3 regions of the Allobosea sp. OAE752 genome follow, and region 3 is predicted to be linked to each of the others. Evidence: predicted binding sites of a transcription regulator. Region 3 holds the regulator's gene; each other region holds the start of a gene.
What was found. Region 3 encodes LexA, which represses DNA repair genes until DNA is damaged. Its sites were predicted from a motif close to TGTTCNNNNTGTGTTCNG; they were not measured.
Positions count from the first base shown of each region.

Region 1: a site for LexA is predicted at 1,262-1,279, ahead of GGC47_RS07075 (ATP-dependent helicase). Genes of this name have one in related genera too.
Region 2: a site for LexA is predicted at 1,337-1,354, ahead of GGC47_RS26380 (DUF763 domain-containing protein). Genes of this name have one in related genera too.

Region 1 covers NZ_JBNPXO010000002.1:457,792-462,102, forward strand. The annotation lists gene GGC47_RS07075 (ATP-dependent helicase) at 1-1,247, opposite strand, end outside; gene GGC47_RS07080 (acyl-CoA dehydrogenase family protein) at 1,363-3,009, shown strand; gene msrB (peptide-methionine (R)-S-oxide reductase MsrB) at 3,098-3,538, opposite strand; gene GGC47_RS07090 (BtaA family protein) at 3,733-4,311, shown strand, end outside.
Region 2 covers NZ_JBNPXO010000016.1:24,017-28,327, reverse strand. The annotation lists gene GGC47_RS26385 (exonuclease/endonuclease/phosphatase family protein) at 1-36, shown strand, start outside; gene GGC47_RS26380 (DUF763 domain-containing protein) at 52-1,329, opposite strand; gene GGC47_RS26375 (hypothetical protein) at 1,549-1,734, shown strand; gene GGC47_RS26370 (phospholipase D-like domain-containing protein) at 1,948-3,207, opposite strand.
Region 3 covers NZ_JBNPXO010000005.1:180,500-184,810, reverse strand. The annotation lists gene gltX (glutamate--tRNA ligase) at 1-89, opposite strand, end outside; gene GGC47_RS14950 (ComEC/Rec2 family competence protein) at 259-2,538, shown strand; gene lexA (transcriptional repressor LexA) at 2,532-3,242, opposite strand; gene GGC47_RS14940 (molybdopterin molybdotransferase MoeA) at 3,327-4,311, opposite strand, start outside.

The sequences.
Region 1 (4,311 bases), on a different contig from region 3:
TCGCGAATTTCGGCGCGCTCGTAGAAGCGCGGGCCGCCGATGACGCGATAGGGCACCCCGGCCTGGACGAAGCGCTCCTCGATCTCGCGCATCTGGGCGGAGATGCGCACGAGCACCGCGACCTCCGCGAGATTGTATTTCTTGGCCTGCATCGCCTCGATCTCGTCGGAGATCAGGCGGGCCTCCTCCTGGCTGTCCCAGGCGCCGGTTATGGTGACCTTCTCGCCGAGCGCGTCCTCCGTGCGCAGGGTCTTGCCGAGGCGGCCCTCGTTGCGGGCGATCAGCTTCGAGGCGGTGGCGAGGATATGGCCGGTCGAGCGGTAGTTGCGCTCCAGCCGGATCACGGTCGCGCCCGGAAAATCGTGCTCGAAGCGCAGGATGTTGTCGACCTCGGCGCCGCGCCAGCCATAGATCGACTGGTCGTCGTCGCCGACGCAGCAGATGTTGCGGCGGCCCTGGGCGAGAAGCCTCAGCCAGAGATACTGCGCCGTGTTGGTGTCCTGATACTCGTCGACCAGAATGTAGCGGAAGCGGTCGTGATAGGTCTGGAGCACGTCCGGATAGTCGCGGAACAGCGTCAGGCAATGCAGCAACAGATCGCCGAAATCGACGGCGTTCAGCGCCTTCAAACGCTCCTGATAGGCGGCATAGAGCTTGCCGCCCTTGCCGTTGGCGAAGACGGCGGCCTCGCCTGCGGGAACGTCCTTGGGGGAGAGGCCGCGGTTCTTCCAGCTATCGATGAAGCCCGCCAGCATCCGGCCGGGCCAGCGCTTCTCGTCGATGCCCTCGGCCTGGATCACCTGCTTCATCAGGCGGATCTGGTCGTCGGTGTCGAGGATGGTGAAATCGCTGCGCAGGTCGAGCAATTCGGCGTGGCGGCGCAGGAGCTTGGCCGAGATCGAATGGAAGGTGCCGAGCCAGGGCATGCCCTCGGCGACCGGGCCGACGAGATGGGCGACGCGCTCCTTCATCTCGCGCGCCGCCTTGTTGGTGAAGGTCACGGCGAGGATCTGGGACGGATACGCGCGGCTGGTCGAGATCAGATGGCCGATGCGGGTGGTCAGCACGCGCGTCTTGCCGGTGCCGGCGCCGGCGAGCACGAGCACCGGGCCTTCCGTCGCCTCGACCGCCTGGCGCTGCTCCGGGTTCAGCCCCGCGAGATAGCCGGCCGCCGGCTGCGCGGCCGCGCGCGCGGCCAGCCCGCCGGGGCGGGGCAGGGGAGCGGAAAAGGCGTCGGTCTCGGACAAGGGTCTAAGCTGCTCGTGCGTGATTCGTTCTCCAGCGAATATAGGGCGTCGATGTCAGGATTGCGCCCTGCCGGAGCGATCATTTTATATCCTGTTCCACAGGGAGGTGGCAGCAATGGCGCATCGGGATGGAGAAGAGCGCTGGGAAATCACCAATCAGGTGCCCGTGCTTGCCGACTACGATGCCTTCGTGGCCGATCCGGTTCTGCCCGGCATCGTCTCGGCCTTCGGGGCCGATTGGGCGCGCGAGCGGCTGCACGAAGCGGGGCGGACCGTGGGCTCGGCGCGGGTGCAGGAGCTGGCTTATCTCGCCAATCGCTACTCCCCGGAACTCCGGGCCTTCGACCGCTTCGGCAATCGCCTCGACGAGATCGCCTTCCACCCGGCCTGGCACGAATTGATGGGGCTCGCCATCGGGCAGGAGGCCCATGCGCTCGCCTGGAACCGGCCGGAGCCTGGCGCGCAGGTGGCTCGCGCCGCCTTGCAGTATCTCTGGTACGGCGCCGAGAGCGGCATCTGCTGCCCGATCAGCATGACCTATGCCGCGGTGCCGGTGCTGAAGCAGGACGCAGCGTTGTGGGAGCAATGGGGAGGCCTCGTCACCTCCAATCGCTATGATCCACGGCAGGGACCGGCGCATCTGAAGACGGGCGCGACTGTCGGCACGGCGATGACGGAGACGCAAAGCGGCTCGGATCTGCGGCAGACGCAGACGCATGCGGAGGATAATCGCGACGGAACGTTCTCGCTGCATGGCCGGAAGTGGTTCTTCTCGGTGCCGCATTCCGACGTGTTCCTGACGTTGGCGCGCACGGGCGAGGGTATCTCCTGCTTCGTCGTCCCGGGCTGGCTGCCGGACGGATCGCGCAACGGCGTCGCGATCCAGCGCTTGAAGGACAAGGTCGGCAACCGCTCCAACGCTTCTTCCGAGGTCGAGTTCAGGGGCGCGATCGGCCATCTCATCGGCGAGCCGGGTCGGGGCATCCGCACGGGCCTGTCGATGAACCACAATTCGCGGCTCGACATCGCGGCGGCGTCGTCCGGATTGATGCGGATGGCGGTCTCGCTGGCGGCGCATCACGCGCAGCATCGCCGCGCCTTCCAGAAGGCGTTGATCGACCAGCCGATCATGCAGAACGTGCTCGCCGACATTGCCATCGAGGCGGAAGCCGCGGCCTGGCTCGCCTTCCGGCTGTTCGCGGCGCTCGACCGGCAAGATGAGTCCCCGAGCGAGCGCCTGCTGGCGCGGGTCGGGGCGCCGATCGCGAAATACTGGATCACGCGGCGCGCGCCGGCCGTCGTCACCGAGGCGCTGGAATGCCATGGCGGCAACGGCTTCATCGAGGAGAATCCGATGGCGCGGCTCTACAGGGAGGCGCCGCTCAACGCGATCTGGGAGGGCTCGGGCAATGTCATCTGCCTGGACGTGCTGCGTTCGCTGGCGCGCGAGGAGGGCGCTGTCGATGTATTGCGGGCGGAGCTGATGGCGGCTGCGGGCGCGGACCGGGGCTACGATGCGGCTTTAAAACGGCTGGAAGGCGAGTTGCCGGAGATGATGCGCAATGAGGGGCAGGCGCGGCGATTGACCGAGAAGCTGGCGTTGATGCTGCAGGGCTCGTTGCTGTTGCGTTTCGCGCCGGCCGCGGTGGCGGATGCCTTCATCGCGACGCGGCTGGATGGTGGCTGGTCGGGACAGTTCGGCGATCTGCCGCCGGGCGTCGACGCTGCGGCGCTGGCGCGGCGGGCGGTACCGGCTGCTTGAAACGTCATGCCGGGCTTGACCCGGGCATCTCTTCATCGCTTTTCCGTCACGAGATGCTCGGGTCGAGCCCGGGCATGACGCGAATGCCTCAAGCTGCTTCCGGCTCGAACGTCATCGCCTCGCCATTGATGCAGTAGCGCAGTCCGGTCGGGGGCGGGCCGTCCGGAAAGACGTGGCCGAGATGGCCGCCGCAATTGGCGCAATGGACCTCGACCCGATGCATGCCGTGGCTGTGATCCTCGCTGGCGCCCACCGCACCTTCCAGCGGTTGGTCGAAGCTCGGCCAGCCGGTGCCGCTCTCAAACTTCTTGCCCGATTTGAACAGCTTCTGGCCGCAGCCGGCGCAGGAGAAGGTGCCGGCGCGCTTCTCGTAGTTGAGCGCGCAGGAACCCGCCCGCTCGGTGCCGTGGCCGCGCAGGATGCGATACTGCTCGGGTGTCAGGCGCGCGCGCCATTCGGCGTCCGTGAGCTGGAAGGGGAAGGTTTCGGCCTGCTTCTTCTCGGCGCCGAACATGCTCGTCAGACCCATGATGATCTCCTTCTCGGCGGATGGCTCGCGATGCCATCGGCTCGGTCCGGCCCAATATGGCTTTTCGGCCGCCGATTTTCAGCCCCCTCGGCGCTGGACCCTGCTTCACGATAGCGGCAGCGCGGGCCCCGTCACCGGACCGTCATGCGACTCCTCTAGTCGGCTCGCCACCTTGAAAGGGGAGGCGGGAACCAGTGACGCAATCGGCACGGACGGTTCGGCGGACGACAACGCTGGGCCTCAGCACAGCGGTCCAGCGCAGCAAACGGCTCTCCAAGGCGGGCCTGCTGGAATGGATGTTCACCCGCGCCTTCTCGGGGCTCGTCTATCCGCAGATATGGGAAGACCCTGTCGTCGACATGGCGGCGCTTGCGCTCAAGGCGGACGACCATGTCGTCGCGATCGCGTCCGGCTCCTGCAACGTCCTGTCCTATCTGACCGCGGCGCCGATCCGCGTCAGCGCGGTCGATCTCAACGGTGCCCATATCGCGCTGGGGCGGCTGAAGCTCGCGGCGCTGGGGCGCATGACGGATTACTCGACCTTCCGCCGCTTCTTCGGCGCGGCCGACCGCCGCGAGAATGTCGCCTTCTACGATGGCGAGATCGCGCCGCATCTCGACGCTGTCTCGCGCGGCTACTGGGAGGGGCGCGGCCTCGGCGGGCGCCGCCGGATCAACCTCTTCGCCAACGGCTTCTACCGCTACGGGCTGCTCGGCCGCTTCATCGGCACCGGCCATCTGCTGGCGCGATTGCTCGGCGGCAATCCCCGCGCG
Region 2 (4,311 bases), on a different contig from region 3:
ACCTGCATACGCCTCGCGGGAACCATGCCGAAGTAGAAGGCCGCCCGCACTCTATCGGCGTCGCGATCTCGTTTCGGCGTCGATCCCGCCTGCCTCGGACCGCTCCCAGCCAAAAACGCTTCGCCCGCCATAAGCAGGCGAACGGCGCCGTTCTTCGGCGACATATTCGCCGAGCGTCGGGCCTGTCGCGCTCCGCTCCAGCCGGCGGCTCTCGCTGTCCAGCCGCGCGATCGCGGCAAGACGGTCATCCTGACCGAGCTTCGCTTGATTGACGGCCGAGCGCAGGACGGCGATCGTCTGATCATAGACTTTGATCGGCACGGCGAAAGGCTGCCGGTCCTTGCCGCCATGGGCCAGCGAAAAACGCGCCGGATCGCTGAAACGGCAGGGCGCACCGTGCAGCACTTCGGCGACCATCGCCAAGGAACGTACCGTGCGGGCGCCGATCCCGGGCACGAGCAGGAGCTCGGAAAAATCGGCCGGGCCGCGGTCGGCCGCAGCAGCCAAAGCGCCATGGAGGCGTCGCACCATCACGTCTTGGGGCCTGACATCGTGATGCGCCGGCATCACGAGATGCGGGAGGGTCAATTGCGGAGCGCTCCGATCAGTGCTGGGGTGAGCCGGCTGCAACGCCGCCAATTCCCGAACGATCCCGTCGGGCCCCTGTTCGCGCAGCAGCGCGACCTGGGCCTCGCGCGCGTGATCTGCGCATGCATCGGTGAGGTTGATGATATTGCCTGCACTTCGCCCTTCGATCGCAGCGTGGGGCGCCTCGACAAAGCTGCCGAGCTCCTCGGAATGCCAGTGATAGCGCCGCGCCAGGCCGCTATCGCCGTTCATGCCCTGCTGCACGACTGTCCAATGGCCGTCATCGGTTACGAAGAAGCCGTGCAGATAAAGGTCAAAGCCATCCTGCACTGCCGCGCTGTCGACCTTGGCGACGAGCCGGCTTGCCTGCGCCAGGGCCGTTCCGTCGAAGCCGACCTTGGCGCCGATCTGTTCGAGCTCCGCAGGTGTGCGGCGGGATTGGTTGCCCCGTCCGCCGCAGACATGAAGCCCCAGCTCGCCGGCAAGAGGCGTCAGGCCGCGTTTCAACGCCCCGATGACGCTGGTCGTGATTCCGGAAGAATGCCAGTCCATACCCATGATCGCGCCGAAGGATTGGAACCAGAAAGGGTGCGCAAAGCGCCGTAGCAGCTCGTCCCTGCCATAGTGCTGGATGATCGCTTCGCAAATGACGCTGCCCAATCTAGCCATGCGTTCGCCGAGCCAGAGCGGAACCCGTCCGTAATGCAAAGGGAGATCGGCGCTGCCTGATCGACGTGTCATGAGACCTGGGAACGAAAAAGGAACAACCCTTATAGTCTCGCCCAGCCCGGGCGTCCATCGAGCGACCAAACATCTGAAGTCGGGATTTGAAGCAGCGATTGCAAGGCGACCTCTGGCTCTCGTGCAAATCTCCGTTGCCGACGGAACCGCAGAGCCTCTGGAGCGTCCTGATTCTGGGATCCTAGAGGTCTGACAGCATTCCAACCGGAGACGTCGAGCATGGCCAATGGCAATCATGATGCACTCAACGACCAGATCGCTCTCCTGCGCCGGCAAGTCTCGGATCTGACCGAGTTGGCGGCAGCCGCCTCAGGCTCGGCTCGCGAAGAAAATTTGCAGGAGCAGATCAACGCGAAACAGGAACGCTTGAACGAACTTCTGAAGGAGCGTGGCGACGCCACCTAGACGTCAGACCAGTTGGGCGCCACGAGAGCCGTCTTGTTGTCGGCGGGTTCGCGACGCAATCGATGTCCGCTACCCCGTCGTACGCGCGGTGGCACCACTCCCAGATCAGTTCCCGCGGCTTGAGCGGCCTGAACCGACACGCCATCTCCAGCCGCTCGCTTGCCTTGCCCGAGCTCACGACACCGGGCACCGGAGCCGCCAAAACTGCTTCTGCTATATTTGCGAGCGCGTCAGGCTTGCAAGCCAGTCGGAGAACTTTTCATTCGCCGTTCGACGTTGCCAGTCAGCCAGGGTGTAGGGTCTGGAGGCTGCGAGATCCTTGTTGAAGATTTCCACCTGGGATGCAGCGACGCCTCTGTCAAAGAAATTGACGTTGGCTTCGTCGTTGAGGCGAAGCGCGCGATCATCGATGTTTGTCGATCCGATCGACGTCCAGATATCGTCCACGATCACGAGCTTGCAGTGATAGAAGGTCGGCTGATATTCGCTGATTTTAACTCCCGCTTCCAAAAGCTCCCCCCAAAAGTGCCGTGACGCCTTCCTGACGATCCGAGCGTCGGTCTGACTGCCGGGAATTAGGATTTCGACCTGCACTCCGCGGCGGCGAGCTTCCAGAAGCTGGGCTCTCGTCATCTCGTCCGGCACGAAATAAGGGGTGGCGATACGTATACTTCGCCCTGCGGATGCCAGCGCCGTCATCAACGTCAGGTGCATCACGTTGCGCTGATGCGGTGAACTCACCACAATCTGCGCTGCGTTTTCGCCCTGTGGCACAAGCTCCGGAAAGTAGCGATTCCCCAACAGCAATTCGCCTGTGGCTTCGAGCCAATGTTCGGCAAACGCCGCCTGTAACTCGGCCGCAGCCGGTCCTTCGATCCGATAGTGATTGTCTCGCCACTCGCTTGGCGAGCGGGCATCCCCGTCCCATTCGTCCCCGATTCCGACCCCTCCAGTGAATCCCAGACGACCATCCGCGATCAGAAGTTTGCGATGAGTGCGGTTGTTGAGACGATCGACCGTGTACCAACTGACGGGCCGGAAGCGGACGACTTGCACGCCGGCTTCATGCATCCGCGTGATGAGCGCCTGATCCATGGGAATGCTTCCGACCCAATCGAGCAGGACCTTAACGCTCAAGCCCTCGCGGGCCTTGGCCGACAGAGCGTCGGCAAACTCATTTGCAACGTTGCCGCGCCAATAAATGTACGTTTCAAAGCTGATCGTTTGCTGCGCCTCGCGGATGGCCCGCAACATCGAAGGAAAGATCTGATTGCCGTTAACGAGCGTCTCCACGGAATTTCCGGGAATATAGTTCGATCCGAAAAGCGCTCCCATGGAGGTTTTGAGCTGACGATCGTCTGAAGCGAGGCTGTGCGCCAGCGGCTGACGCAGTTCCTGCGGGTCGGGCAACAGGTTCCCGATAAGGACGCTCCCCGCCACGCCAAGTGCAGCAGATACGGTGCCAATGACCATCTGACGGAGTCGGGAATTCATTTGGCCCGCAAGTTAGAGAATTGCCGCTGGAACGAGCGCAAGGCTTGCGCTCTCGAAAACTCAACGCGCGAATTCGGCCGCGAGTTTCATCGCAGTGAGCTGGGCCGCGCAGCACATCGCGGATGGCTATTCCACGCGCATATGGTTGGGCGGAACCGAGCGCGCCGTGGCGCCGGAGCAGCCACGTTTGTCCTTAACAACCAGAGGCCGTTCTCGTCCGGAAATTGTTCGAGATCCTTGCCGCCCGAGGCTGGCCCATCAGGAAAAGCTCGACCAGGCAGCGAGCGCGCAACATGATCTAAGCCTGTCGATCGATAATTTGGCTTGGAGGGGAATACGATCCAGCGGGAGTTCACTGCGGCATGTCAGACGACGATACAGCCCCGCAAAACAGTTCGTCAGTTGTGGAACTGATCATCATCCGGTAGTCCAAACGCCAAACCCGCAGAGTTAAAAGGGCCGGTTTGGCAATATGTCCCGCGAGGCCGGTTCAAAATCCTGATCTCTGCGAATAAGCTTCACAGCGTTGAAACACGCGCGGTTACATGGACTGGGCGGCAAGTGCCGTTTGCGCCTGAAGGCGGCATGATGGCCTGGACATGGGAGATTAAAGCGAAACGACTGCGGCGGAGCCGTTGGCTTCGAGGGAAAGCTGGTCCTGGAGCTGAAGGGTGAGAGACGATGTCGAGTTGGCAATGACTTGCATGTCTTGCAAATAAGATCACGTGTTCCGTTCCGCGTTTTCTCCTTTGGGTAAGAGACAGATTAGCCAGCAATTTTCCGCGGACTATCATCAGGTGCTTATATCGGGTATGATAGCGGGGTTTTCAGCGGCATTTACTTTGATCGTTGGCTTGTGAAGCGCCTCGCGCTCAGGAAGTGGAAATGCGCGCATTTCACTTCTCTATCGCTCCTCTGAGCTCCGGAGAGCAAACGGTCTACCAGTATAACCTGATGCTGCTTCGCCTTCAGGAGGCTACAACTTGGCGGATGGGCCATGACGAGAGGAACAAATTCGACCAATTGGGAATCTGCTTGCGAGCCTACGAGGCCACGCTGTGGCGAGGTGGTATGGAGGGGTAC
Region 3 (4,311 bases):
AGCCAGTTGAACAGCGCGGTGCGGGCGCCGCCGATATGCAGGAATCCGGTGGGGGACGGCGCAAAGCGCGTGACGACGGCGTTGCTCATGGAAGGCAGCTCCGACCGGGCGATGAAACCGCCCGGGGCAAGACTTGAGGATGTGGCGCCGGCCTTCACGCCAAAGCGTGCATGACAACCGGCGCGCGCCCTGTAACATGGCTTCGCCGGGCGGTTAAGCGTTCAATGCGCAACCGTAAGGCAGGGGCTGGGAAGGGGGATGGCGCGGCAACCTGCATCGCCGGAGCGCCGGAGCGCGCTGAGGGCCGTCGCCGGCATCCTGCCGGCGCGCCTGCCGCCTGTCGCACTGGGAAGCCTGCCGCTGGCCGAGCGCCTCCAGGCGCTGCGGGACTGGCTGGCTGCGTCGCTGGCGCAGGAGGCCGAGCGCCGCCGCCCGTTCCTCTGGCTGCCCGTGGCGATGGGCTTCGGCATCCTGCTCTATTTCGCCGCCGATCGGGAACCCGCACTCTGGGCGCCGCTCGCGGGCTTCGTCCTGTCCGGCGGCCTCGCTGTCGCACTGCGTCTGCGACCCGCCGCTGCCGCAGTCTGCATCGCCTTCGCCGCGGCCTTCGCCGGCTTCGCGGCAGGCGTCTGGCGCACGGCCGATATCGCCGCGCCGATGCTGGAGCGGCCGCGCATCGGCAAGATCACCGGCTTCGTCGAGAGCGTCGAGGCGCGCGATGCCGGCGCCCGCCTCGTCCTGGTGGTGACGGACATCGCCGGCGTGCCGCCCGAGAGCCGGCCGAAGCGCGTGCGCGTCAACATTCGCAGCGGCACGGTCGCGCCCGGCGACCATATCGCCGGCACCGCGCGGCTCCTGCCACCACCGGGGCCGGCCCGCGCCGGAGGCTATGATTTCGGGCGCGACGCCTTCTTCCGCGGAATCGGCGCCGTCGGCAGCATCGCCGGCAAGATCGCACTCGTCCCGGCGCCGCATCCCCTGCCATGGCGCCTCGCGCTCGACGTGGAGATCGACAAGGCGCGCAACGTCCTGACGCAGCGCATCGCCAGCGTCGGCGGCGGGCAAGGCGGGGCGGTCGCGGCCGCGCTCGTCACCGGCAAGCGCGGCCTCATCACCGAGGCGTCGAACAACGATCTGCGCGCCGCCGGTATCTATCATATCGTCTCGATCTCCGGCCTGCACATGGTGCTTGCAGCCGGGACGATCTTCTGGCTCGTGCGGGCTCTGCTGGCGCTGTCGCAGACGCTGGCGCTCGGCTGGCCGGTGAAGAAGATCGCGGCGATCGCGGCGATGATCGGCGCCACCGCCTATTGCATCTTCTCCGGCAGCGACGTCGCGACGGAACGTTCGCTCATCATGACGCTGGTCATGCTCGGCGCGATCCTCGTCGACCGGGCGGCGCTCAGCATGCGCAATCTCGCGCTCGCCGCGATCATCGTGCTGCTGCGCGAGCCCGAGGCCCTGCTCGGACCGAGCTTCCAGATGTCCTTCGGTGCGGTCGCGGCGCTGGTCGCTTTCGCCGAGCGCTGGGAGAAGCGCGACCGGTCTAAGCCGCCGACGGCCTTGCCCTGGCCCTTGGGCACGCTCTGGACGGCCTCGCTCGGCATCGTGGTGACGACGCTCCTCGCCACGGCCGCGACGGCGCCCTTCGGCGCCTATCATTTCCAGACTTTCAATCCCTTCGGCCTGCTCGGCAATGCGATGGCGCTGCCCTTCGTCTCGCTCTTCGTGATGCCGGCGGCGGTGTTCGGCGTGCTGGCCTACCCCTTCGGTCTGGACTGGCCGGCCTGGGCGCTGATGGGGCTCGCTTCCGACATCGTGCTGAAAGTCGCGCATTGGGTCGCCACCATCGACCATTCGACCATGACGGTGGTGGCCTTCGGCCCGGCCGTGCTGCTCTCCTTTGCCGCCTCGCTGCTCTGGATCACGCTCTGGACCACGGGGCTGCGCTGGCTGGCGGCGCTGCCGCTCATCCTCGGCGTCGCCTTCGCCGCGAGGCCGGAGCGGCCCGAGATCCTGATCGAGCGTGACGGCTCCGGCATCGCCGTGCGCGGCAGCGACGGCCGCCTCGCCATCGCCGGCCGGCCGAGCCGCTTCGTCCTGCAGCAATGGCTCGCTTCCGATGGCGACAGCCGCGCGCCGGACGACGCGACCCTGCGTGCCGGTATCGCCTGCGACGCCAATGCCTGCATCGTCCGAACCGCCGACGGGCGCAGCATCTCCTATGCCCGGGATCGGATCGCCATCATCGAGGATTGCCGCCGCGCCGATCTCGTCGTCACCAACATTCCCTGGAGCGCGCCTTGCGAAGCCAGGCTCGTCGATCGGATGGCGCTGTCGCGGGACGGCGCGACCTCGCTCTACCGCGCCGCCTTCGGCTGGCGCAGCCATTCCTCGGAAAACGCCGTCGCAGACCGGCCCTGGAGCCGCCGCAAGCCTTCCGAATCCGCAGCTCGGCCCAGCGCGCCGGCCCCCGCTGCGACACGGGCCTCTGCTGCTCCGGAGGTCGCGTCGGACGAGACCGAGTTCGCTCAGTAGCGGCGCAGCAGGTTGACCAGCCGGCCCTGGATCTTGACGCGGTCGGGGCCCAGGACGCGTGTCTCATAGGCCGGATTGGCCGCTTCGAGCGCGATCGAGGAGCCACGCCGGCGCAGACGCTTCAGCGTCGCCTCTTCCTCGTCGATCAGCGCGACGATGATGTCGCCGGTGTTTGCCGTGTCCTGCTTGCGGATGATGACGGTGTCGCCGTCGAGGATGCCGGCCTCGACCATCGAATCGCCGCGTACCTCCAGCGCATAATGCTCGCCCGAACCCAGCATGTCGGGCGGCAGCGAAACCGTATGGCTGCGGCTCTGGATCGCCGAGATCGGCGTGCCGGCGGCGATGCGGCCCATCACGGGAATCGCGACCGGGGAGCGTGCATCGTCATCGGCCGGGGCAGGGCGCGGCTTGGCGAGAGAGGGCTGCGAGCCGAGGCCGCCCTGCACGACGGCTGGGTTGAAGCGGCGCGGCTGCGGGCCAGCGAGCCCGTCCGGCATCTTGATGACTTCGAGGGCCCGCGCCCGATTGGGCAGGCGGCGGATGAAGCCGCGCTCCTCAAGCGCCATGATCAGCCGGTGGATGCCCGATTTGGAGCGCAGGTCGAGCGCATCCTTCATCTCGTCGAAGGAGGGGGGCACGCCGCTTTCGCGCAAGCGTTCCTGGATGAAGCGCAGGAGTTCGTGTTGCTTGCGTGTCAGCATGATCCCCGCCGGTGCCCCCGCGATACAGATTCGAAACAAAGCCAGAACACTATAACTGTTCGCCTTGTGTTCCGCAAGCGACTGCTACCGCAGCGGCAGAATGCGGCAGATATCGCCTTTGTGAGCCGGCTCTGCATGCGCCGGTCGGATCGTCAGGGCCTTGGCGCGCGCCAGGGTGCCCAGCATCGAGGAATCCTGCCTGTCGAAGGGCGTCGCCACCCAACCGGCCGGCGTCAGGGCAAGATCGGAGCGAAGATAGTCCTCGCGCTCATCATTAGCCGGCATATCTTTTCCGAGAATCGCCAGAATACTGCGGTCGCGATCGGGGTCGTCCATACCCAGCAGCGCCTCGATCAGCGGCAGCAGGAAGAGATGGCCGCAGACGATCGACGAGACCGGATTGCCGGGCAGCCCGAGCACCACCATGCGGCCAAGCCGGCCGGTCATCATCGGCTTGCCCGGTCGCATCGCGATCTTCCAGAAGCCGAGGCTCATGCCGGCCCGCTTCAGCGCCTCCTGCACGAGGTCGTGCTCGCCGACCGAGGCGCCGCCGAGGGTGATCAGCACGTCGGCCTCCGCGGCACGGGCGGCGGCGATCCGCGCCGCGAGGTCGTCGTGATCGTCGCGGGCGATACCGAGGTCGAGCGCCTCGCCGCCGGCCTTTTCCACCAGCGCCATCAGCGAGAAGGAGTTCGAGGCGACGATCTGGTCCGGCCCGGTCGGCTCGCCCGGCGCCACCAATTCGTCGCCGGTGGCGAGGATGGCGACGCGCGGCTTGCAGCGTACCGGCAATTGCGGATGCCCCATCGCGGCGGCGAGCCCGAGCGCGGCGCTGTCGAGCATGCGCCCGGCCGTCAGCGGCACGTCGCCGTCACGGAAATCGAGCCCGGCCACCCTGACGAACTGGCCCTTATGGGCCGGCACGCGCACCGTGATGGTTTCGCTGCCGACGCCATCGGCATTCTCCTGCATGAGGACGCTGTCGGCGCCCTCCGGCATCGGCGCGCCGGTGAAGATCCGCACAGCCTCGCCCGGACGGACGTCGCCATCGAAACGCCGCCCCGCCGCG